DNA from 4 places in the Pseudomonas azerbaijanorientalis genome. Region 1 is predicted to be linked to each of the others. Evidence: predicted binding sites of a transcription regulator. Region 1 holds the regulator's gene; each other region holds the start of a gene.
The links. Region 1 encodes FliA, which starts transcription of late flagellar genes. Its sites were predicted from a motif close to CTAAAGTTTNNNNNNNNNNNGCCGNTAA; they were not measured.

Region 1 (5,950 bases):
GGCATGTGCGGGTCAATCTGGAAATTGACGATCGCGCTATGCAGTTCGCGAGTGAGCTTGCCCACTTCCTGATACAGGCCGCGGTCTCGGGTCTGGTTGAGCTCATGGATCAATTGCACCGCGTCGCCGAACTTGCCTTTTTCAAGGCTCTCGACCAATTCGACGGCGTGTTTTTTCAGGGTCGATTCAAAGTCGCCCAATGAAGTTTCGTTATTGCCCATAGCTCCCCCGTGGCGCACTCATCAACCGATGCGTTCGAAAATCTTCTCGATTTTTTCTTTCAACGCCTGGGCCGTGAAGGGCTTGACCACATAGCCGTTAACGCCGGCCTGGGCCGCTTCGATGATCTGCTCACGCTTGGCTTCAGCGGTCACCATCAGCACCGGCAGGTGCTTGAGCTTTTCATCGGCACGCACGTGACGCAGCAGATCGATGCCAGTCATACCTGGCATGTTCCAGTCCGTTACCAGAAAGTCGATGCTTCCGCTGTTGAGCACCGGAATGGCGGTAGTGCCATCGTCGGCCTCGACGGTGTTGGTGAACCCAAGGTCACGCAGCAGGTTCTTGATGATCCGCCGCATCGTTGAGAAGTCATCAACGATGAGGATTTTCATGTTCTTGTCCAATTCGACCTCCAAGCAGTCTTAAACGCGCCCAGCACCTGGACGCGCCATTTCAATCAATCCGGCAAAGCACTCAATGACTGTCTGGAGCACAACAGATCGGGACCGGCGCAGCTCAACACCACACCAGCCTCTTTCGCAGTGTCCCCACACTGCCTTCAGCGCGCTCGCCACTCCCCCAAACGCCCCCGCAAGCGGGCCGCGCACTGGCTGTGTAACTGGCTGACCCGCGATTCGCTGACCCCCAGGACCTCACCGATTTCCTTGAGGTTCAACTCTTCGTCGTAGTACAGCGCCAACACCAGTCGCTCACGCTCCGGCAAATTGGCAATCGCATCCGCCAGCGCAGCCTGGAAGCGTTCATCTTCCAGATCGCGTGACGGCTCGGTATGAGCACTCGCGCCATCCTCGTGCAGCCCTTCGTGTTCGCCGTCCTGCAACAGATCGTCGAAACTGAATAACCGGCTGCCCAGGGTGTCGTTCAAAATTCCGTAGTAATCGTCGAGACTCAATTGGAGTTCGGCCGCAACTTCGTGATCTTTAGCGTCACGGCCGGTTTTCGCTTCAATCGAGCGAATGGCGTCGCTGACCATGCGCGTATTGCGGTGGACCGAACGTGGCGCCCAATCCCCCTTGCGCACTTCATCGAGCATGGCGCCGCGGATTCGAATGCCCGCGTACGTCTCGAAACTGGCGCCTTTGCTGGCGTCATATTTGGTCGATACCTCAAGCAGGCCGATCATCCCGGCCTGGATCAGGTCTTCGACCTGGACACTGGCCGGCAAACGCGCCAGCAAGTGGTAAGCAATGCGTTTAACCAGCGGCGCGTAACGCTCGATCAGCTCGTACTGCGCATCACGAGCCGATTTTTTGTAGAGGTTGTAACCGCTGGCTGTCATAGAACAGGTCCTGCTGTTTGCTGCACTAGACGCTCGACGAAAAACTCCAGGTGCCCGCGCGGGTTGGCAGGCAGCGGCCAGGTATCGACCTTCTGCGCGATGGCCTTGAACGCCAGCGAGCACTTGGAACGCGGGAAGGCCTCGTAGACGGCGCGCTGCTTCTGCACAGCCTTGCGCACGCTTTCGTCGTAGGGCACCGCGCCGACGTATTGTAGGGCGACGTCGAGGAAGCGATCCGTGACCTTGGTCAACTTGGCGAACAGGTTGCGCCCTTCCTGCGGGCTCTGGGCCATGTTGGCCAGGACGCGGAAGCGGTTCATGCCGTAGTCGCGATTGAGCAACTTGATCAAGGCGTAGGCATCGGTAATCGAGGTCGGCTCGTCGCACACCACCAGCAGCACTTCCTGGGCTGCACGAACGAAGCTGACGACCGACTCACCAATGCCCGCAGCGGTGTCGATCACCAATACGTCGAGGTTGTCGCCGATATCACTGAAGGCCTGGATAAGGCCCGCGTGTTGCGCAGGACTCAGATGCACCATGCTCTGAGTGCCGGATGCGGCCGGAACGATACGGATGCCGCCAGGTCCCTGCAGCAGTACATCGCGCAGTTCGCAGCGGCCCTCGATCACGTCGGCCAGGGTACGTTTGGGTGTCAGGCCCAGCAGAACGTCGACGTTCGCCAGTCCCAGGTCGGCGTCCAGCAGCATGACGCGCCGGCCAAGCTCAGCCAAAGCCAGGGACAAGTTCACTGACACGTTAGTTTTCCCGACGCCACCTTTGCCGCCGGTCACCGCGATCACCTGTACGGGATGCATGCTGCCCATGTTATTTCTTTACCTTGTCTTGCATAGACGGAGGCCACATTACTGGCTGCGCGTTCACAAACGGAACAATGCATGGCAGACCATCGATGTAGGTACAAAAACGATTCATTATTACCTCAGCCAACCTGCTTGGTCGGGCTGTGGTAGATGTCAGCGAACATGTCAGCCATGGCTTCTTCGCTGGGTTCTTCCTGCATTTGCACACTGACGGCGCGACTGACCAACTGATGACGGCGCGGCAGATGGAGATCATCCGGAATCCGCGGGCCATCGGTCAGGTACGCCACTGGCAGCTCATGACTGATGGCCAGGCTCAACACCTCGCCCAGGCTTGCCGTTTCATCCAGTTTAGTCAGGATGCAGCCGGCAAGCCCGCAACGCTTGTAACTGTGATAAGCGGCAGTTAGAACCTGTTTCTGGCTGGTGGTTGCCAGGACCAGATAATTTTTTGAGCGGATGCCACGACCGGCCAGGCTTTCGAGCTGCATGCGCAGGGCCGGGTCGCTGGCCTGCAGGCCGGCGGTATCGATCAGCACCACGCGCTTGCGCAGCAATGGATCGAGCGCCTGCACCAGGGACTGGCCCGGATCGACGTGGGTCACCGGCACATTGAGAATGCGCCCCAGGGTCTTGAGTTGCTCCTGGGCACCGATGCGGAAGCTGTCCATGCTCACCAGCGCAATGTTCTGCGCGCCGTACTTGAGCACGTAACGGGCAGCCAGCTTGGCCAGGGTGGTGGTCTTGCCCATGCCGGCTGGGCCGACCATGGCGATGACTCCGCCCTCTTCCAGCGGCTCGACTTCCGGGGTAACGATCATGCGCGCCAGGTGTGCCAGCAACATGCGCCAGGCCTGACGAGGCTCCTGGATTTCGCTGATCAGTGCCAGCAGGTCTCGAGACAGCGGGCCAGACAGGCCAATGCGTTGCAGGCGACGCCATAGGTTGGCCTGATCCGGACGGCTGCCTTGCAGCTGGTTCCAGGCCAGGGACCCGAGTTGTACTTCCATGAGTTCGCGCAGGCTGTTGAGCTCGGAGCGCATCGAGTCGAACGCACGCGGGTCCACGCCACCGGACGCTGGTACAGCAGCCGGTGCGGGGCGACGAGGTTGGTCATACGTAGGTTCGATCAGCGGCTCGGCTGCGGTGAGCGGCAAACCGGCGAACAACTGGCGGTTGGTCGCATTGTCGCTCTCGCCATCGCCACGCAGGCTCAATTCGGCCTGGGCGGTGACGATCCGCGACTGAGTCTTGCGCAGCTCGTCTTCAAGCTCCATGTTCGGAACACGCGGCGCCAGCGCCGACAACTTGTAATCCAGCGCAGCCGTCAGCTCGACGCCCCCGGCAATCCGGCGGTTGCCGATAATGGCTGCATCAGCGCCCAGCTCATCGCGAACCAGCTTCATGGCCTGACGCATATCGGCGGCGAAAAAACGCTTAACTTGCATAAACCACTACCTCAGCCGTTGGGCCCTACTGTCGCAACGATGGTCACTTGCTTGTTGTCAGGGATTTCCTGGTAAGCCAACACGTGCAAACCCGGGACTGCGAGTCGGCCGAATCGCGAGAGCATCGCGCGAACCGGACCGGCCACCAGCAGAATCACCGGCTGACCTTGCATCTCCTGGCGCTGCGCCGCGTCGATCAGCGAGCGTTGCAGTTTCTCAGCCATGCTTGGCTCCAGCAGAACGCCCTCTTCCGAGCCTTGTCCTGCCTTTTGCAGACTATTGAGCAATATCTGTTCCAACCTTGGCTCCAGCGTGATAACTGGCAGCTGCGACTCAGTGCCTACAATGCTTTGGACGATTGCGCGGGAGACGCCAACCCGCACGGCAGCCACCAGCGCGGCGGTATCTTGACTCTTGGCGGCATTGTTGGCGATGGCCTCGGCAATGCTGCGGATATCGCGAACCGGCACTTGCTCGGCCAACAGCGCTTGCAGCACCTTGAGCAGTTGCGACAGCGAAACCACGCCCGGCACCAGCTCCTCAGCCAGTTTCGGCGAGCTTTTGGCCAGCAATTGCATGAGTTGCTGCACTTCTTCGTGACCGATCAGTTCACTGGAATGCTTGTAGAGTATCTGGTTCAAGTGGGTAGCCACTACTGTACTGGCATCGACCACCGTGTAACCGAGGGATTGCGCCTGGGTACGCTGGCTGATTTCGATCCAGACCGCCTCCAGGCCGAAAGCCGGATCTTTGGCGGTAATGCCGTTGAGCGTGCCGTAGACCTGCCCCGGGTTGATCGCCAGCTCGCGATCCGGGTAAATCTCCGCTTCCGCCAGGATCACCCCCATCAGGGTCAGGCGATAGGCACTCGGCGCCAGGTCGAGGTTGTCGCGGATATGCACGGTCGGCATCAGGAAGCCCAGATCCTGGGACAGCTTCTTGCGCACCCCCTTGATCCGCGCCAGCAACTGACCGCCCTGGTTGCGGTCCACCAGCGGAATCAGGCGATAGCCCACTTCCAGGCCGATCATGTCGATGGGCGTCACGTCATCCCAGCCAAGCTCCTTGGTTTCCTGGGCACGGGCCGGCGACGGCAGCAGCTCCTGCTGGCGCTTGACCTCTTGCAGGGCCTGAACCTTGGCGACGTTCTGCTTTTTCCAGAACAGGTAGGCGCCACCGGCCGCCAGGGCCGCCATGCTCAGGAACGAGAAGTGCGGCATGCCGGGCACCAGGCCCATGACCGCCATCAAGCCTGCCGCCACCGCCAGCGCCTTGGGCGAGGCGAACATCTGGCGATTGATCTGTTTGCCCATGTCTTCCGAACCGGACGCACGGGTCACCATGATCGCCGCTGCTGTCGATAACAACAGTGATGGCAATTGCGCCACCAAACCGTCACCGATGGTCAACAGCGCATACACCTTGCCGGCATCGCCGAAAGTCATGCCGTGCTGGAAGATACCGACTGCCATGCCACCGATCAGGTTGATGAACAGGATCAACAGGCCGGCAATGGCGTCACCACGGACGAATTTGCTGGCACCGTCCATGGAACCGTAGAACTCGGCTTCCTGGGCGACTTCCGAGCGGCGGGCCTTTGCCTGGGCCTGATCGATCAGGCCGGCGTTGAGGTCGGCGTCGATCGCCATTTGCTTGCCGGGCATCGCATCGAGGGTGAAACGCGCGCTCACCTCGGAGATCCGCCCCGCACCCTTGGTCACCACGACGAAGTTGATGATCATCAGGATCGCGAAGACCACGATACCGACCACGTAGTTACCGCCGATCACCACTTCACCGAACGCCTGGATCACCTTGCCGGCGGCTGCGTGACCGTCCTGGCCGTGGAGCATCACCACCCGCGTGGAGGCCACGTTCAATGCCAGGCGCAACAGCGTCGCCACCAGCAAAATGGTCGGAAACACCGCGAAATCCAGCGGGCGCAAGGCGTAGACGCACACCAGCAGCACGACGATGGACAGGGCAATGTTGAAGGTGAAGAACACGTCGAGCAGGAACGGCGGCACCGGCAACATCATCATCGCCAGCATGACCAGCAGCAACAGCGGCACGCCCAGATTGCCCCGACTGAGGTCGGCAATGTTGCTGCGGGCACTGTTGATTAACTGAGAGCGATCCACCGGTTTTCCCCGTTC
Region 2 (5,950 bases), 2.6 Mb from region 1:
TCACCATGCCCAGCGACTGCGCCCAGTCCGGCAGCGCGGTGTAGTGCAAGTGGTGGGGGCCTGCCCAGATGTACAGGGTGATCAGCGCCCAGAAGTGCACGATCGACAAGCGATAGGAATACACCGGGCGCTCGGCCTGTTTCGGCACGAAGTAATACATCATGCCGAGGAAACCGGCGGTGAGGAAAAAGCCCACGGCGTTGTGTCCGTACCACCATTGCACCATCGCGTCGGTGGCACCGGAGTACAGCGAATAGGACTTGGTGAAACTGACCGGCAACTCCATGTTGTTGACGATGTGCAGGATCGCCACGGTGATGATGAACGCACCGAAGAACCAGTTGCCGACATAGATGTGTTTGGTCTTGCGCTGCATGATCGTGCCGAAGAACACGATGGCGTAGGCGACCCAGACAATGGTGATCAGGATGTCGATCGGCCATTCCAGCTCGGCGTATTCCTTGGAACTGGTGTAGCCCAGCGGCAGGCTGATGGCCGCCAGGAGAATCACAAGCTGCCAGCCCCAGAAGCAGAACGCGGCGATTTTCGGTGCAAACAGTTGCGTCTGGCAGGTGCGTTGCACCGAATAGAAGGAACTGGCGAACAGCGCGCAGCCGCCGAAGGCGAAGATCACCGCGTTGGTGTGCAGCGGGCGCAAGCGGCCGAAGCTGGTCCAGGGCAAATTGAAGTTGAGTTCGGGCCAGACCAACTGGGCAGCGAGAAAAACCCCGAGCCCCATGCCGACGATGCCCCACACCACCGTCATAATGGCGAATTGGCGGACCACCTTGTAGTTGTAGGCGGTACTGATAGAAGTGTTCATGGTTCCCCATCCACGGTTCAGCCGAAGTGAGCGCACTCGCGCAAGGCAGCGCACCCTTCGGCCGGAGTTATAGGCAGACTAAAAGCGAGGCAAGCATGGACAAAGGGCACAAGGCCGGTATTGACGGGGATCAATGGGCGCAGTGTGTGCGGGATCATGGATGGTTGTGGAATGCCGCTGCCGGCAAGGCAGCGGCGACGCTTATCCTCGCCCACGGCGCCGGCGCACCGATGGACAGCGACTGGATGAGCGACATGGCTGCACGCCTCGCAGCACAAGGCGTCAACGTGTTGCGCTTCGAGTTTCCCTACATGGCGCAGCGGCGCCTCGACGGCGGCAAGCGCCCACCGAATCCGGCGCCGAAACTGCTCGAATGCTGGCGCGAGGTATATGCCCAGGTGCGACGCCATGTCACTGGGCCGCTGGCCATCGGCGGCAAGTCCATGGGTGGGCGCATGGCCAGTTTGCTGGCCGATGAGTTGGGGGCGGATGCGCTGGTGTGCCTGGGCTACCCGTTTTATGCGGTGGGCAAACCGGAGAAGCCACGGGTCGAGCATCTGGCGGGGCTGAAGACTAGAACCTTGATCGTGCAAGGCGAGCGCGATGCGTTGGGCAACCGGGAGGCGGTCGAAGGGTATTCGCTATCGCCGGTTATCGAGGTGTTCTGGCTGGTGGCGGGGGATCATGACTTGAAGCCGTTGAAAGCTTCGGGCTTTAGCCATGAGCAGCATTTGGCGGCTGCGGCTGAGAGGGTGGCTTCATTCCTTCAGTGAAAGGTGTGGTGTTGCAAATGGCCTCTTCGCGGGCAAGCCCGCTCCCACAGTGATCTGTGGTGTGGCTTGATCGTGTGATCAATGCAAAACCCTGTGGGAGCGGGCTTGCCCGCGAAGGCGGCCGCACAGACAACATACTTTTCAAATTGATAATAAAAAACCCGGAAGCTCTCACTGTCCGGGTTCTTGTCATTCCAGCAGCAATCAGCGGTTGAACCGCTCCACCAACGAATACTGGGTGTTCGCAGTCTTGGTCAGCTCTTCACTCAACAACGCCGAGTTCTGCGCCTGTTCCGAGGTCTGGTCCGCCAGCTCCGAGATGTTGCTGATGTTGCGGCTGATTTCTTCGGCCACGGCACTTTGCTCTTCGGTCGCGGCGGCGATCTGGGTGGTCATGTCGGTGATGTTGGCCACCGCTTCACTGATCCCCACCAGTGCCTGGTCCGCTTCCAGCACCCGCGCCACGCCTTCTTCCGCCTGACGATGCCCGGCTTCCATGGTTTGCACCGCAGTACCGGCGGTTTGCTGGAGCTTGGCGATCAGCGCATGAATCTGCCCGGTGGACTCGCTGGTGCGTTGCGCCAGCTGACGGACTTCGTCGGCCACCACCGCAAAACCACGACCCATCTCACCGGCACGGGCCGCTTCGATGGCGGCGTTCAGGGCCAGCAGGTTGGTCTGGTCGGCGATGCCTTTGATCACGTCGACCACGCCACCGATTTCGTTGCTGTCCTTGGCCAGTTGGGTCACGGTGACGCCGGTTTCACCCACCACCACCGACAGGCGCTGGATGGCTTCGCGGGTTTCCCCGGCGATGTCACGACCGCGACCGGTCAGCCGATTGGCTTCCTGGGTGGCGTCGGCCGTGCGTTGCACGTGGCTGGCGACTTCCTGGGTGGTCGCGGCCATCTGGTTGACCGCCGTGGCCACTTGCTCGGTCTCGACCCGTTGACGTTCCAGGCCGCTGGAGCTGTTGTGCGCCAGGGCATCGGACTGCCTGGCCTGATCGGTCAAGTGCTCGGCCGTATCCTGCAGTCGCGTCAGGCAGGTTTTCAAGCGTGCTTCCTGGCTGAGGATAGACATCTCCAGCCGCGCCTGGGCGCCGCGACTGTCGGTGTACATCTGTGCGATCAACGGATCGGAGGTGGTCTGCTCGGCCAGGCGCAGCAAACGCTTGAGACCGCGCTGTTGCCACTGCAGGCCCATCAGGCCCAGCGGCACCGAAAGACCGGCGGCCAGGGCAAAACCCCAATGGGAGTTAAGCGATGCACCGATCATGAAGCTCAACTGGCTGACCAGGATGAACGGCAGCCAGTCCTGCAGGATCGGCAACCATTTATCCGAAGAGGGAATGGCTGACTTGCCCTGGTTGATGCGTTGGTAGAGCGCTTCGGCACGGCGGATCTGTTCGGCGGTGGGCTTGACCCGCACCGACTCGTAACCGGTCACCTGATTGCCTTCGAAGATCGGTGTCACATAGGCGTTAACCCAGTAGTGATCACCGCTCTTGCAGCGATTCTTCACAATGCCCATCCATGGCAAGCCTTGTTTCAGCGTGCCCCACATGTGGGCGAACACCGCGGCCGGGACGTCGGGGTGACGGACCAGATTGTGCGGTGCACGGATCAGCTCCTCCCGGGAGAACCCGCTGATATCGACGAAATCGTCGTTGCAGTAGGTGATCATGCCCTTGGCATCGGTGGTGGAAATCAACCGTTGCTGGGCCGGGAAGGTCCGCTCGCGTTGTGTAATTGGCTGGTTGTTACGCATGGCTTTTTTAATCCGCAAGGCTTTCAAGTGCTGTATCGGCAATACCGGCGGATTGTTGAGATTATTTTTCGATAATTAGCGATGCGTCGCAAAATGACCCTTGCGTCAGCCGGCGAGCATCGGATACGTGAACAGGCCGAAGTGCAGCAGGTTCAAGCCGAAGTGGGTGGCGATGGCGGCCGCCAGCCCGCCGAAGCGGTAGGCCAGGCCATAGCCGATCCCGGCCAGGCCGGCCAACAGGACCCATTGCCAGCCTGCCCCGGCATGGGCCAGGCCGAAGATCAACGAAGCCAGGAGCAGGGCAAGGTTTTCGCCATGGCGCAGGTTTTTCAGGCATCGGTTAAGGCCACCCTGGATATAGCCGCGGAACAGCGCTTCCTCGACCAGCGTCACCAGCAGCAGATTGTTGAGCAGCCACAACCAGGCAGAATCCGGCCACTTCGGTGCCCAAGTGACGACACCCAGCAACAGTGCGCCGCCCAAGGCCAGCACGGCACTCAGGGGCAACGCCAGTGCGGTGGCAAACAGGATCGATCGAAACGAGCGCCGACCGACAAGCCATGGGCAGACCAGTAACAGCCAAAAACCGATCAGGGGCTTGTCAAGGTTCGCGTACATGGAAAACGGCACCGCGTCGTCGGTGAAACGCTGCGTGGCGATGATTGGGCCGTTGTAGAAACCGGGCCACCAATGCGTGGCAAGGGCCAGCGCGAGAATGATGAACAGGCCATGGCCGAGGTACCGACCGAACTGAAGTGTTTGCTGGCTAGCGGCAAAACCGGAAACCAACAGCAAAGCAACAGAAGTCGCCGCCGGCCAACTCATACTGCTGAAGTCCAGTGCTAAGTAGTAGCCGAGGGAGAGGAGGGCCAGAAAAGTCCTTGGCAGAGCAAACATTGAAAGTCCTTGTGTCGAAGTCTTGCGAACGCCCCTGATGTTCTGTGGGAGCGGGCTTGCTCGCGAAGAGGCCATAACATTCAACAGTTATGTCGACTGATACACCGTATTCGCGAGCAAGCCCGCTCCCACATTTGCTCATGTGTCAGGCATGAAAGGGTGAGCATAAGGCGAGCGATTGTACTGGCGGGCTCCCAGACAAAAAACACCGCCCGAAGGCGGTGTGTGTCTGTGTATTGCTCGTCAGTTACGACGCAATCAACTGCCGCAACACGTAATGCAGAATCCCTCCGGACTTGAAGTACTCCACCTCATTGAGCGTATCGATGCGGCACAGCACCTCGATTTTCTCGCGGCTGCCGTCTTCGCGGGTGATGACCAGTGTCAGGTTCATCCGTGGTGTCAACTCGACACCCGTCAAGCCGAGGATGTCCAGGGTTTCACTGCCGTTGAGGTTCAGGCTCTTGCGGTTCTGATCCAGCTTGAACTGCAACGGCAATACGCCCATGCCCACCAGGTTGGAGCGGTGGATGCGTTCGAAGCTTTCGGCTATGACCGCTTTGACGCCTAGCAGATTGGTGCCTTTGGCCGCCCAGTCGCGGCTCGATCCGGTGCCGTATTCCTGGCCGGCAATCACCACCAGCGGGGTGCCCGACGCCTGATAGCGCATGGCGGCGTCGTAGATCGGCATTTTTTCCCCGGTGGGAATGTAGCGGGTGTTGCCGCCTTCCTCGCCGCAGAGCATTTCGTTGCGTATGCGGATGTTGGCGAAGGTACCGCGCATCATCACCTCATGGTTGCCACGCCTCGAACCGTAGGAGTTGAAGTCCCGCGGTTCCACGCCTTTGTCGCGCAGGTATTGCCCTGCCGGGCTGTCCGCCTTGATGTTGCCGGCGGGGGAGATGTGATCAGTGGTCACCGAGTCGCCGAGCAGGGCGAGAATGTTCGCTGCGCTGACATCCTTGACCACGGGCGGCGGGCCGCCGATGTCGTCGAAGAAGGGCGGGTGCTGGATGTAGGTCGAGTCGTCCTGCCAGACATAGGTCGCCGCTTGCGGCACTTCGATCGCCTGCCATTGTTCGTCTCCGGCAAACACTTCGGCGTATTCCTTGTGGAACATGGCGGTGTTGACCTGGCTCACCGCATCGGCGATTTCTTTGCTGCTGGGCCAGATGTCCCGCAGGTATACCGGTTTACCGTCCTTGTCTTCGCCCAGCGGTTCGCGGCTGAGGTCGGTGCGTACCGTACCTGCCAACGCATAGGCGACCACCAGTGGCGGGGAAGCCAGCCAGTTGGTTTTCACCAGGGGATGCACCCGGCCTTCGAAGTTGCGATTGCCCGAGAGTACCGATGCCACGGTGAGGTCGGCTTGCTGGATGGCTTTCTCGATGGGTTCCGGCAGCGGTCCGGAGTTGCCGATGCAGGTGGTGCAGCCGTAGCCGACCAGGGCAAAGCCCAATTCATCGAGGTAGCGGGTCAGGCCGGCCGCCTTGTAGTAGTCGGTGACCACCTTCGAGCCGGGGGCCAGCGAGCTCTTCACCCAGGGTTTGCGTTTCAGGCCTTTTTCCACGGCCTTCTTCGCCACCAGCCCGGCCGCCATCATCACGCTCGGGTTGGAGGTGTTGGTGCAGGAGGTGATGGCGGCAATGACCACGGCGCCGTTTTTCAGGCGATAGGTCTGGCCTTC
Region 3 (5,950 bases), 300 kb from region 1:
CCAGGCGCACGCCGTTGCCGACGGTCTTGCTGCCGGTGCCCAGGCGAGTCGCCGAGTACACGTCTTCGAATTCTGCACGGGACGATTTGAAACCGGTGGTCGCGACGTTGGCGATGTTGTTGCCGGTCACGTCCAGTTGTTTGTTGGCTGCAAAGAGACCGCTAAGGCCGATATTGAAAGACATCATCCACTCCTTTATGCCGGGTTAGTCGGCTTTACATACCAATGGTTTGTACTTTGGACAGGGCAACGCTGCCCAGCCCGGCCAGATTGAGCATCAACTCACCGCCGGTCTGGCTGATGGTCACGCTGTTGACGGTCGCGGGCAGGTTGGTGATCAACGCGACGGACTGGCCATCGATCGTGGTCGTGGCGCCGAAGGTGTAGGTGCCCGCAGGTACCGTCTCACCCGCATCGTTCTTGCCGTCCCAGATGAAGCTGGCGTTGCCGGCCTTCTGCGAGCCGAGGTCGATGGTGCGCACGGTCTTGCCCGTTGAATCGGTGATTTTCAGGGTGGCGGACGCCACCGAAGACGGCACCACCACCGTGCCGCTGAGGCTCTTGGTGGTATCGACCACAGCCTTGTCGCCCGGCGCGATGACCGAACGGCCGACCAGCGACGACGCCTGCAAGGCCTGGGACGAGTTGTAGTTGCTGGCCAGGCCGCTCACGGTGTCGTTGAGCGTGGTGATGCCTTCCAGGCTGCTGAACTGCGCCAACTGGGCCACGAACGCACCGTTGTCCTGAGGCTCCAGCGGGTTCTGGTTTTTCAACTGGGTCACCAGCAACTGCAGGAACGCATCCTTGCCCAGGGCCTGGTTGCCCGAGGCGCTGCCGGCTGCCGAGGCGAGGCCGTCAGTCGTGGTGTTGGTCTTGATCGAAGAGTTGGCCAGGATGTCGTTGAGGCTCAAACCACTGGTGGAATCGGTAACACTCATCTGAGTCGCCCCTTATCACTGACCGAGAGTCAGGACTTTCTGCATCATGGTTTTGGCGGTGTTCATCATTTCGGCGTTGGTCTGGAACGAACGACTCGCGGAAATCATGTCGGCCATTTCTTCAACCACGTTGACGTTCGGGTAGTAGACGTAGCCCTTGGCATCGGCGGCCGGATGGTTCGGCTCGTAGCGCGCCTCGAGATTGCTCTGGTCTTCGACCACACCCAGCACCTGCACACCTTGGCCGGCGGCGTCCTGGTTCTGGAACAGCGAGTCGCTGCCGCCGCTCTGGCCGCCCTGGAACATGGTGGCGAACACCGGGTGACGCGCGCGGTAGGTCTGGTCGATGCTCGACGAGACGGTCTCGGCGTTGGCGATGTTCGAAGCGACGGTGTTCAAACGCGTGGTCTGCGCACTCATGCCGCTACCGGCAATGTTGAAAACACTGGATAGAGACATGGCTTACTCTCCGCGCAGGGCTGATACCAGCCCTTTGAATTTGCTGTTGAGCAGGGTGAAGCTGGCCTGGAAATTGACCGCGTTTTGCGCGTAGTTCGATTGTTCCAGCTGAGCGTCCACGGTGTTCTGGTCGATCGACGGTTGCATCGGCGTGCGATACAGCAACGACTCGTCGCCATTGCCCAGACCTTCAGCTTCGATATGACGGTTGTTGGTCATGTTCAAGGCGAAGGTGCCGCTTTTGGTTTTCTCGTTCTGCTCGGCGAGCACTTTCGAGAAGTCCAGGTCCCGAGCCTTGTAGTTCGGGGTATCGGCGTTGGCGATGTTATTGGCCAGGACTTCGGCACGCTGGGCGCGGAAGCCCAGGGCTTGTTCGTGGATACCGAGCGCTTTATCGAAGCTGATGCTCATGTCGGGAAACCTTCGGGTGACCTGATTTTTCGTAGGATCAACTTAGCAAGCCCCATGCCAATTCAATAAAGCCCGGAAACCGGGGCTTTGCCGGACATGGCAACGCGGCAATGCCAGAAAAGCGGCAACGGTTTTCCGCCGCCTGCCGCTTTTCTGCCGCTTGATCCACTTTCGAGAGCACCACCTAACAACTGTGGGAGCGGGCTTGCTCGCGAAAGCGGTGTGTCAGAAAAACAAATACTGACTGACCAGACGCTTTCGCGAGCAAGCCCGCTCCCACAAGGGATTTGTGGTGTGTTGGAGAGATATTGCGGACAAAAAAAGGGAGCCCTTGAGGACTCCCGCCAACCGTTCACTTCGCCTGGTAAATGATCCCCGGGCTGCACTGGACCATCTGGTAATGATCCGGCAAACCGTTCAACGCTTCGGAAGCGCCGAGGAAGAGGTAACCACCGGGCTTCAACGTGCTGTGGATGCGCAACAGGATGTCCTTCTTCACCTCGGCGGAGAAGTAGATCAGCACGTTGCGGCAGAACACGATGTCGAACTTGCCGAGGCTCGCGTAACTGTCCAGCAGGTTGAAAGAACGGAATTCCACCCGGCTCTTGATCGGCGCCTTGATCGCCCAGCGTCCCGGCCCTTTCGGGTCGAAATAACGCTGCAGGCGCTCGGGCGACAGACCGCGGCCGATGGCCAGGCTGTCGTACTCGCCGGTCTTGCAGTTGTTCAGCATGGTGCCGGACAGGTCGGTGGCAACGATCTGTACGCCCATCCTCAACTGGCCCATGTTGACCCGTTCGAACTCGTCGATGGACATCGACAGCGAATACGGTTCCTGGCCCGACGAGCAAGCCGCCGACCAGATACGCAGACGCTGGCCAGGGCTGGCCTTGATCGCTTCGGGAAGGACCTTGTTCTTCAAGACTTCAAACGGGTAGGTGTCACGAAACCACAGGGTTTCGTTGGTGGTCATGGCATCCACCACCTGTTCGCGCAAACCGCTGCGCGGCTGGGTCTGCATGCGCTGAACCAGCTCCCCCAAAGACTTGATGCCTTGCTGTTCCATCAGTTTGTTGAGACGGCTGGAGACCAGGTACTGCTTGTTTTCACCGAGCAAAATGCCACAGGCTTTTTCCAGGAATACCCGGAACTGTTCGAAATCCAAATTACCCGTAGACAATGATGCCGCCTCTTAAATCGTGTTGACTGCCAGGGGCGCAGGCCCCTAGCTGATATCTGCTGCTTTGATCCGGTCGACTACCCGGGATGCCAGGTCATCAGGACGGAATTTGGCCAGGAAGTCATCGGCACCGACCTTCTTGACCATCGCCTGATTGAATACCCCCGACAACGAAGTATGCAGGATGATATGAAGCTTTTGCATGCGCGGGTCGTTGCGGATTTCCGCCGTCAGGGTGTACCCGTCCATCTCCGGCATCTCGATGTCGGAGATCATCATCAGGAACTCTTCTTCCGGCTTCTTGCCCTCATCGACCAGTTTGCGCAGGTAGTCCAGCGCTTGCCGACCGTCGTTCAACGCCACCACTTCGACGCCGACCGTTTGCAGGCAACGCGTGACCTGCTTGCGCGCCACCGAGGAATCGTCGACCGTCAGCACGCGCAACGAGAGCGCCTTGTGCTGGGTTTCAACATCCACCACGCCGACGGAAATCGCTTCCGGCGTCGGTGCCACTTCTGCGAGAACCTTCTCGACATCGATGATTTCGACCAACTGATTGTCGACCCGCGTCACCGCCGTCAGGTAGTGATCGCGCCCGGTGCCCTTGGGTGGCGGATGGATCTCCTCCCAATTCATGTTGACGATGCGCTCCACCGAGCGCACCAGGAAACCCTGGGTCTTGGTGTTGTACTCCGTGATGATCACGAACGGATTGTTCTTGTCCTTCAACGCACCGGAGCCGGTCGCCATCGCCAGATCAAGGATCGGAATGGTCGCCCCCCGGATGTTCGCCACGCCGCACACGACAGGACTGGACTTGGGCATCAACGTCAATTGGGGGCATTGCAGCACCTCCCGAACCTTGAACACGTTGATCCCGTACAGCTGCTGGCCGTCGAGACGGAACAACAACAGCTCAAGGCGATTCTGCCCCACCAGTTGCGTGCGCTGGTTTACCGAATCCATTACACCAGCCATGCCCAGACTCCTACACCAACGCCAAGTGTTGTTGCGACGCGCCTTCATCACTAAACGGCACGGCGCTTGCTTTTTTAATCGTTATGAACACAGAACCGACATTATTTCGACGCCTGACCACACCCTACCGCAAATTACTCGGCGTGCTGGCGGCTGTTTGCCTGTTCAACACTGGCAGCCCTGCCCTTGCTGACGCGGTTACCTTGCCTGACATGCTTATCGGCGTCACTCAGGGCTTTCTTGAATTCACCGTAGAGGACTATCTGGCAACCAGTCAAACGGAAGGTCGCTACGAGATCCAGGTCAACCCGCTCGACCCGCGCATGCACATGCCCATGTGCGACAAGGAATTGACAGCCACGCTCGAGAGTCCCAGGCCGCTGGGACGGGTCACGGTCAAGGTCCGCTGCGAGGGTGCCTCCCCCTGGACTGTCTTCGTACCCGCTCAAATCCGCCTGTTTCGCGATGTCGTGACCACCGCCCGACCACTGCGCCGTGCCGCCATTGTCGAGCCTGGGGATGTGGTGCTGCGCGAGCGCGATATCAGCCTGATAAGCCAGGGCTACCTGACCTCCCTCGACCAGGCGATCGGGCAGCGACTGACCCGACCAATGGTCACCGACCAGGTGATTACCCTGGTGCATATCGAACAGGCCGAGGTGATCCGCAAGGGTGATCAGGTGGTGATTACCGCCCGCAGCGGTACGCTCAGCGTGCGCATGCCCGGCGAAGCCCTGTCCAACGGCAGCCTCAGCGAACAGATCCGTGTGAAGAACCTCAATTCCCAGCGGGTCATCAAGGCGCAGGTCATGGCGCCGGGGCAGGTGGAAGTGTCCATGTAAGGCGCTCTGTTCATCGGAATGTGGCGCTTGCCGCGGCGGTTCCCTAGACTGTGCTCCATGCAGGGCAAGCGCTGACGCGCGCGAGGTTCATTGATAAATGAGCCTAAAGTTTTCCAGGGAATGGCCGAAACCATGGCAAGCGTCCAAATTCCCAGAGGTTTTTTTATCATGGTCATCGATTTCAGCCGTTTGAACAGCTCCTCGTCCCTTACGGGCAGTACACGTACCAGCGCCAGCAAGGAAAGCGCCGAAACCGGCAAAACCGCGCCGCTGGAATCCGCGGCCGAACAGGCCGGTACCGTTAACAGCGGGGAATCGGTACATCTCAGCAATGAGGCTCAACAGTTGCAGAAGGTCAATGACAAGCTGCGCGATCAGCCTGCCGTCGACAAAGCCCGGGTGGCCGAGTTGAAAGCAGCGATTGCCGATGGCAGCTATAAAGTCGACAGCAACCGTGTAGCCAGCAAACTGCTCAACTTCGAAGCCCAGCGCTAGGCCACCGCCGGCGCCAGGCTTTTGGACGCTTAAAACCCAAGGCCAGCCATGCACGACACCAATTTACTGCAACTGATCACCGACGACTTTGCTCCAGCGCAACAACTGCTGGACTTATTGCAGACCGAATCCCTCGCCTTGCATGGCCGTGACATGCCATTGCTCGAGGACATCCTGGCGCAGAAACAGGCATTGGTCGTCCTGCTCGAACAGCATGGCCGCAAGCGCAGTGAAATTCTCGCCAGCCTCAACCTGCCGACCAACCGCGGCGGGCTGGAGCAACTGGCCAGCCAGTCAAGCATTGGCGACCAGTTGCTGGCGCAAAGTGACGTGCTGACCGATCTCCTGGCCCAGTGCCGGGCCATCAACGCCAACAACGGCCAGTCGATCATCACTCAGCAGGCCGCTACGGCCACCCAGCTGAAAATCCTCACCGGTGGTGAAACTCCGGCGCTTTACGATGCCAGCGGAACATTCTCCAAGCTTGCTAAGCCGCGCCCGCTCAGTCAGGCTTAGGCCGCTTGATGTGCCCGCTCTATCCAAGACGCGAAAGATGCTGGCAAAATGCTGGCTAGCCGTAGTCAAATTTTGCCTGGAGATTGATTAACCGTGTCCAATGCCTTATCCGTGGATGATGCTCCGCAGCC
Region 4 (5,950 bases), 280 kb from region 1:
AAGCTTTAACGGCATGCCAGGTCAAAAGTTGAACGCGGTCATCAGCTCCGCAGAAAATCCCTGTGGGAGCGAGCTTGCTCGCGATGACGGCGGCACATTCAGCATCAAGTTGTCTGACAGACCGCTATCGCGAGCAAGCTCGCTCCCACAGGGTAAGTGGTGTTTTACAGCACCATCGCCGCCACCCAGCCAAACGCCAGCAGCGGCAGGTTGTAGTGCAGGAAGGTCGGGACCACGGTGTCCCAGATGTGATGGTGCTGGCCGTCGATGTTCAGGCCGGAGGTCGGGCCGAGGGTCGAGTCCGAGGCCGGCGAACCGGCATCGCCCAGGGCACCGGCCGTGCCGACGATGCACACGATCGCCAACGGGCTGAAGCCCAGTTGCACGCACAGCGGCACGAAGATCGCCGCCAGAATCGGCACGGTGGAGAAAGACGAGCCGATGCCCATGGTCACCAGCAACCCCACCAGCAACATCAGCAAGGCGCCAATGCCTTTGCTGTGATCGATGTACGACGCCGACGACTCGACCAGTGTCTGCACTTGACCGGTGGCCTTCATCACTTCGGCAAAGCCCGAGGCGGCGATCATGATGAAACCGATCATCGCCATCATTTTCATGCCTTCGGTGAACAGGTCATCGGTGTCACGCCATTTGACGATGCCCGACACCGAGAAAATCAGGAAGCCGACCAGTGCACCGATAATCATCGAGTCCAGCAGCAGCTGAATGATGAACGCCGCGGCGATGGCCACGCCGGCCACCATCAGGCTCAGCGGGTTGTATTGCACCGCCACTTGCTCGACTTGCTCGATTTTTGCCAGGTCATAGACCCGCTTCTTGCGGTAGCTGACAAACGCGATCAGCAGGCCCGCCACCATGCCCAGCGCCGGAATGCCCATGGCGTGGGTCACATTGACGCCGCTGATGTCCACACCGCTGCGGGCGACGTTGGCCAGCAGGATCTCATTGAGGAAGATATTGCCGAAGCCCACCGGCAGGAACATGTAGGGCGTGATCAGGCCGAAGGTCATGACACAGGCGATCAGTCGACGGTCCAGTTGCAGCTTGGTCAGCACATATAGAAGCGGCGGCACCAGCAACGGAATGAACGCGATATGGATCGGCAGGATGTTCTGCGAGGCGATGGCCACGACCCAGAGCAGGCCAATCAGCAACCATTTGACCTGGCCGCCGCCGCTGGCGTGCTGGCGATCGACCATCGCCAGCGCCTTGTCGGCCAGCGCATGGGCCATGCCGGATTTGGCAATGGCCACGGCAAAGGCACCGAGCAAGGCGTAGGACAACGCCACCGTCGCCCCGCCACCCAGGCCACTGTTGAAAGCCTTGAGCGTCGCCTCGATGCCCAGGCCTCCGGTCAGACCACCTACCAGCGCACCGACGATCAGGGCGATCACCACATGCACGCGGGACAGGCTGAGCACCAGCATGATGCCGACCGCGGCAATGACTGCATTCATTTCGTAACCTCGTGACAAACGGAAAGAGTCCGGCCGGCAGTCTGCGTGAGCCGCCAGCGGATAACAGGAATGGGTTTTATTAGAGGGCGCGCACTTTGCCGGACCGTTGCCGCCTTGTCAAAGCCCACACAACCCCCTGTAGGAGCTGCCGCAGGCTGCGATCTTTTGATCTTGGGCGTCTTTCGCTGATGTTGAAGAGCAAAAGATCGCAGCCTGCGGCAGCTCCTACAGGGGTGATTCGATATTTGGTGGACGGTTTAAAGAAAGCCGGATCGCGGCCGCTACAGTGCAAAGTCTCAGATATTTATCGAATAAGGACGCCTCCATGTCGCTCAGACAACCTTCCATTCAATGGAAAATCACCCTGCTGGCCGGGCTCTGCCTGGCGGGCATCGTGACCCTGCTGGTGGGTCTTTCGCTATACCGCATGGAGCACAGCTCCGAGCTGGTGAAAGCCTCGAGCATGGAGATGCTGACCGAATCGGCCCAGGCCCGGATCGAGTCCCAGGGCGAGAACCAGGCACTGGGGATTCGCCAGCAGTTCATGGACGCCTATCAGTACGGCCACGGTTTCTCCCGGCAGGTGCTGTTTTTGCGCGAGCAGGCCGAAAAGCGCTTCCTCGATGCCTTCGACCTGCGCGAAGACCTGACCCGCCAGGTCAAGTCGGCCCTGCAGGCCAATCCGGACCTGCTTGGCCTGTCCCTGGTGTTCGAACCCAACGGGCTGGACGGCAAGGACGACCTGTTCGCCGGCCAGGCCGAACTGGGCAGCAACGACAAGGGCCGTTTCGCCCTCTACTGGTCGCAGCCGACGCCGGGCAAGCTAACGTCCATGGCGCTGCCGGAAAAGGACATGGCCGACACCAGCACCGGCCCCAGCGGCGAAGCGGCCAACGCCTGGTTCACCTGCCCGCGCACCACGCTCAAGCCGTGCGTGATCGAACCCTACTTCTATGAGATCGACGGCCAGAACGTGCTGATGACCAGCATCGTTTTCCCGCTGATGGTCAACGGCAAGGTGATCGCCTCGCTGTCGGTGGACATCAACCTCAACAGCCTGCAAGCGGTCAGCCTGGAGGCCAGCAAGAAACTCTACGACGGCCAGACCAGTGTCAGCATCATCAGCCCGGCGGGCCTGCTCGCCGGCTACAGCCCGGACGCCAGCAAACTCAGCCAGCGCCTGGATGCCATCGACAAGGCCAGCGGTACCGAACTGCTGCGCATGCTGGCCGCCAGCAGCAAAACCGCCAGCCTGCACAGCCATCAGCAATTGAAAGTGATGGCCCCCTTCCAGCCGATTCCCGGCGGCAAGTCCTGGGGCGTACTGCTCGACGTGCCGGAGAAAGTCCTGGTCGGCCCCGCCGAAGCCCTGAAAAAGCAACTGGACGACAGCAACACCGCCGGCACACTGGTCGAACTCGGCCTGGGTGTGCTCGCCGCGCTGCTGGGCCTGGTGCTGGTGTGGCTGATGGCCCGCAGCGTGACCAGACCGATTCTCGGCGTGGCGCACATGCTCGAGGACATCGCCAGCGGCGAAGGTGACCTGACCCGTCGCCTGGCCTACGACAAGAAAGATGAACTGGGCCAGTTGGCCGGCTGGTTCAACCGCTTCCTCGACAAGCTGCAGCCGATCATTGCCGAAGTGAAACGCTCGGTGCAGGACGCCCGCAGCACCGCCGACCAGTCGTCCGCCATCGCCACCCAGACCAGCGCCGGCATGGAGCAGCAATATCGACAGGTGGATCAGGTTGCCACCGCCTCCCACGAGATGAGCGCCACCGCCCAGGACGTCGCCCGCAGTGCCGCGCAAGCGGCACACGCCGCCCGCGATGCCGATCAGGCAACCCGTCAGGGCCTGACCGTGATCGACCGCACCACCGCCAGCATCGACAACCTCGCCGCCGACATGAGCGCGGCCATGGTTCAGGTCGAAGGCCTGGCCGCCAATAGCGAGAAGATCGGCACGGTGCTGGAAGTGATCCGCGCGATTGCCGAGCAGACCAACCTGCTGGCCCTCAACGCGGCGATCGAAGCGGCTCGTGCCGGTGAGGCCGGGCGCGGTTTTGCCGTGGTCGCCGATGAAGTGCGCAACCTGGCGCGGCGTACCCAGGAGTCGGTGGAGGAAACCCGCCTGGTGATCGAACAACTGCAAAGCGGCACACAGGAAGTGGTGGGCTCAATGAACAACAGCCATCGCCAGGCCCAGGGCAGTGTCGAGCAGGTTGGCCAGGCCGTGACCGCGCTGCGCCAGATCGGCGACGCGGTGACCGTGATCAACGACATGAACATGCAGATCGCCAGCGCCGCCGAAGAGCAAAGCGCGGTGGCCGAGGAGATCAACAACAACGTGGCGACCATTCGCGACGTGACCGAGTCGCTGTCGGGCCAGGCCAATGAGTCGGCACGGGTCAGCCAGTCGCTCAACAGCCTGGCGAACCAGCAGCAGAGTCTGATGGACCAGTTCCGCGTTTAAGCCTTGCAAAATCCCCATGTGGGAGCGGGCTTGCTCGCGAAGGCGGTGTGTCATTCGAAATTTACGTCGACTGACACCGCCTTCGCGAGCAAGCCCGCTCCCACATTTGTTTTCCACATTTTTTCTGCGCGCTGCTCTATGAAATGGTGGCAAGTGGATATCTGCCGCAAGCCGATTATTCTTCATGGAACCTTGCAGCTTTTTCTGGCGTCAACTTGAATGCAAGCCACGTAATCCGATGATTTCAGCCCCAGGGCCTGGGTACGGCAAGTGTTGGTGGGAACTCCGGCCTACAACAAGAGCAAGACGGAGAAGACTCATGGCAGCAATCGACAATGCAACCACGGGCAGCGCGCCCAACCACGGGCTCACCAAGGAGGAGCGCAAGGTCATCTTCGCGTCGTCCCTGGGCACCGTGTTCGAATGGTATGACTTCTACCTGTACGGCTCCCTCGCGGCGATTATCGCCAAGCACTTCTTCGCCGGCGTCAACGAAACGACTTCCTTCATCTTCGCCCTGCTCGCCTTCGCCGCCGGTTTCGCTGTCCGGCCGTTCGGCGCCATTGTGTTCGGTCGCTTGGGCGACATGATCGGACGCAAGCACACCTTCCTCATCACCATCGTGATCATGGGTGTCTCGACGGCCGTGGTGGGCTTGCTGCCCGGCTACGCGACCATAGGCGTGGCCGCGCCGATCATCCTGATCAGCCTGCGTTTGCTGCAGGGCCTGGCGCTGGGCGGTGAGTACGGCGGCGCAGCCACCTACGTGGCCGAACATGCCCCCAAGGGCAGGCGCGGCTATTTCACCTCGTGGATTCAGACGACAGCCACCCTTGGCCTGTTTCTTTCACTGCTGGTGATCCTGGCCTGCCGTACCGCGCTGGGCACGGAAGCCTTCGAAGCCTGGGGCTGGCGGATTCCGTTCCTGCTTTCGATCCTGTTGTTGATCATCTCGGTGTACATCCGTCTGCAACTGAGCGAATCACCGGTGTTCATGAAAATGAAGGCTGAAGGCAAGTCCTCCAAGGCACCGTTGACCGAATCCTTCGCCCGTTGGGACAACCTCAAGATCGTGATCATGGCCCTGCTCGGTGGCACCGCCGGCCAGGCCGTGGTCTGGTACACCGGGCAATTCTATGCGCTGTTCTTCCTGTTGCAGACGCTGAAGATCGACCCACAGACCGCCAACTTGCTGATTGCCGGCTCGCTGCTGATCGGCACACCGTTCTTCGTCATATTCGGCAGCCTGTCCGATCGTATCGGCCGCAAGGGCATCATTATGGCCGGCTGCATCATCGCCGCACTGACGTACTTCCCGATCTTCCAGGCATTGACCCAATACGGTAACCCCGACGTGTTCGTGGCACAGGAGAAGAACCCGGTCACGGTCATCGCCAATCCTGACCAGTGCTCGTTCCAGTTCGACCCGGTGGGCAAGGCCAAATTCACCAGCTCCTGCGACCTGGCCAAGACCGTGCTGGCCAAAAAGGCCATCCCCTACACCAACGTCAACGCCGAGCCGGGCGCCGTTGCGCAGGTGCGCATCGGCGAGAAAGTGATCGAGAGCTTCGAGGGCACCGGCATGCCGGCCGCCGACTTCAAGGCCAGGAACGATGCCTTTACTGCCAATCTCGCCACCGCCCTCAAGGACGCCGGCTACCCCGAGAAGGCCGACCCGGCCAAGACCAACTATCCGATGGTGCTGTTGCTCCTGACAATCCTGGTGATCTACGTGACCATGGTCTACGGGCCGATCGCCGCCTGGCTGGTGGAACTGTTCCCGGCGCGCATCCGCTACACCTCGATGTCGCTGCCCTATCACATCGGCAATGGCTGGTTCGGTGGCTTCCTGCCGACGGTGGCGTTCGCCATGGTGGCGGCCACGGGGGATATCTATTACGGGCTGTGGTATCCGATCGTCATCGCGGTGATGACGGCTGTGCTGGGTATTTTCTTCATGCCGGAAACCAAGGATCGGGAGATTCATCACACCTGA

Region 2: a site for FliA is predicted at 3,399-3,426, ahead of KSS91_RS09115 (methyl-accepting chemotaxis protein). Genes of this name have one in related genera too.
Region 3: a site for FliA is predicted at 4,912-4,939, ahead of flgM (flagellar biosynthesis anti-sigma factor FlgM). Genes of this name have one in related genera too.
Region 4: a site for FliA is predicted at 1,739-1,766, ahead of KSS91_RS28925 (methyl-accepting chemotaxis protein). Genes of this name have one in related genera too.

Annotation. Positions count from the first base shown of each region.
Region 1 covers NZ_CP077078.1:4,681,120-4,687,069, forward strand. Annotated here, with positions in the region: gene KSS91_RS20855 (protein phosphatase CheZ) at 1-221, opposite strand, end outside; gene KSS91_RS20860 (chemotaxis response regulator CheY) at 243-614, opposite strand; gene fliA (RNA polymerase sigma factor FliA) at 782-1,522, opposite strand; gene fleN (flagellar synthesis regulator FleN) at 1,519-2,349, opposite strand; gene flhF (flagellar biosynthesis GTPase FlhF) at 2,466-3,794, opposite strand; gene flhA (flagellar biosynthesis protein FlhA) at 3,806-5,935, opposite strand.
Region 2 covers NZ_CP077078.1:2,097,560-2,103,509, forward strand. Annotated here, with positions in the region: gene ccoN (cytochrome-c oxidase, cbb3-type subunit I) at 1-823, opposite strand, end outside; gene KSS91_RS09110 (alpha/beta family hydrolase) at 919-1,596, shown strand; gene KSS91_RS09115 (methyl-accepting chemotaxis protein) at 1,801-3,366, opposite strand; gene KSS91_RS09120 (CPBP family intramembrane glutamic endopeptidase) at 3,472-4,263, opposite strand; gene acnA (aconitate hydratase AcnA) at 4,511-5,950, opposite strand, start outside.
Region 3 covers NZ_CP077078.1:4,983,042-4,988,991, forward strand. Annotated here, with positions in the region: gene flgE (flagellar hook protein FlgE) at 1-184, opposite strand, end outside; gene flgD (flagellar hook assembly protein FlgD) at 216-938, opposite strand; gene flgC (flagellar basal body rod protein FlgC) at 954-1,397, opposite strand; gene flgB (flagellar basal body rod protein FlgB) at 1,401-1,808, opposite strand; gene cheR (protein-glutamate O-methyltransferase CheR) at 2,161-2,988, opposite strand; gene KSS91_RS22275 (chemotaxis protein CheV) at 3,034-3,966, opposite strand; gene flgA (flagellar basal body P-ring formation chaperone FlgA) at 4,050-4,808, shown strand; gene flgM (flagellar biosynthesis anti-sigma factor FlgM) at 4,977-5,303, shown strand; gene KSS91_RS22290 (flagella synthesis protein FlgN) at 5,352-5,819, shown strand; gene KSS91_RS22295 (flagellar brake protein) at 5,913-5,950, shown strand, end outside.
Region 4 covers NZ_CP077078.1:4,399,553-4,405,502, forward strand. Annotated here, with positions in the region: gene KSS91_RS19530 (Na+/H+ antiporter family protein) at 165-1,481, opposite strand; gene KSS91_RS28925 (methyl-accepting chemotaxis protein) at 1,807-3,954, shown strand; gene KSS91_RS19540 (MFS transporter) at 4,274-5,950, shown strand.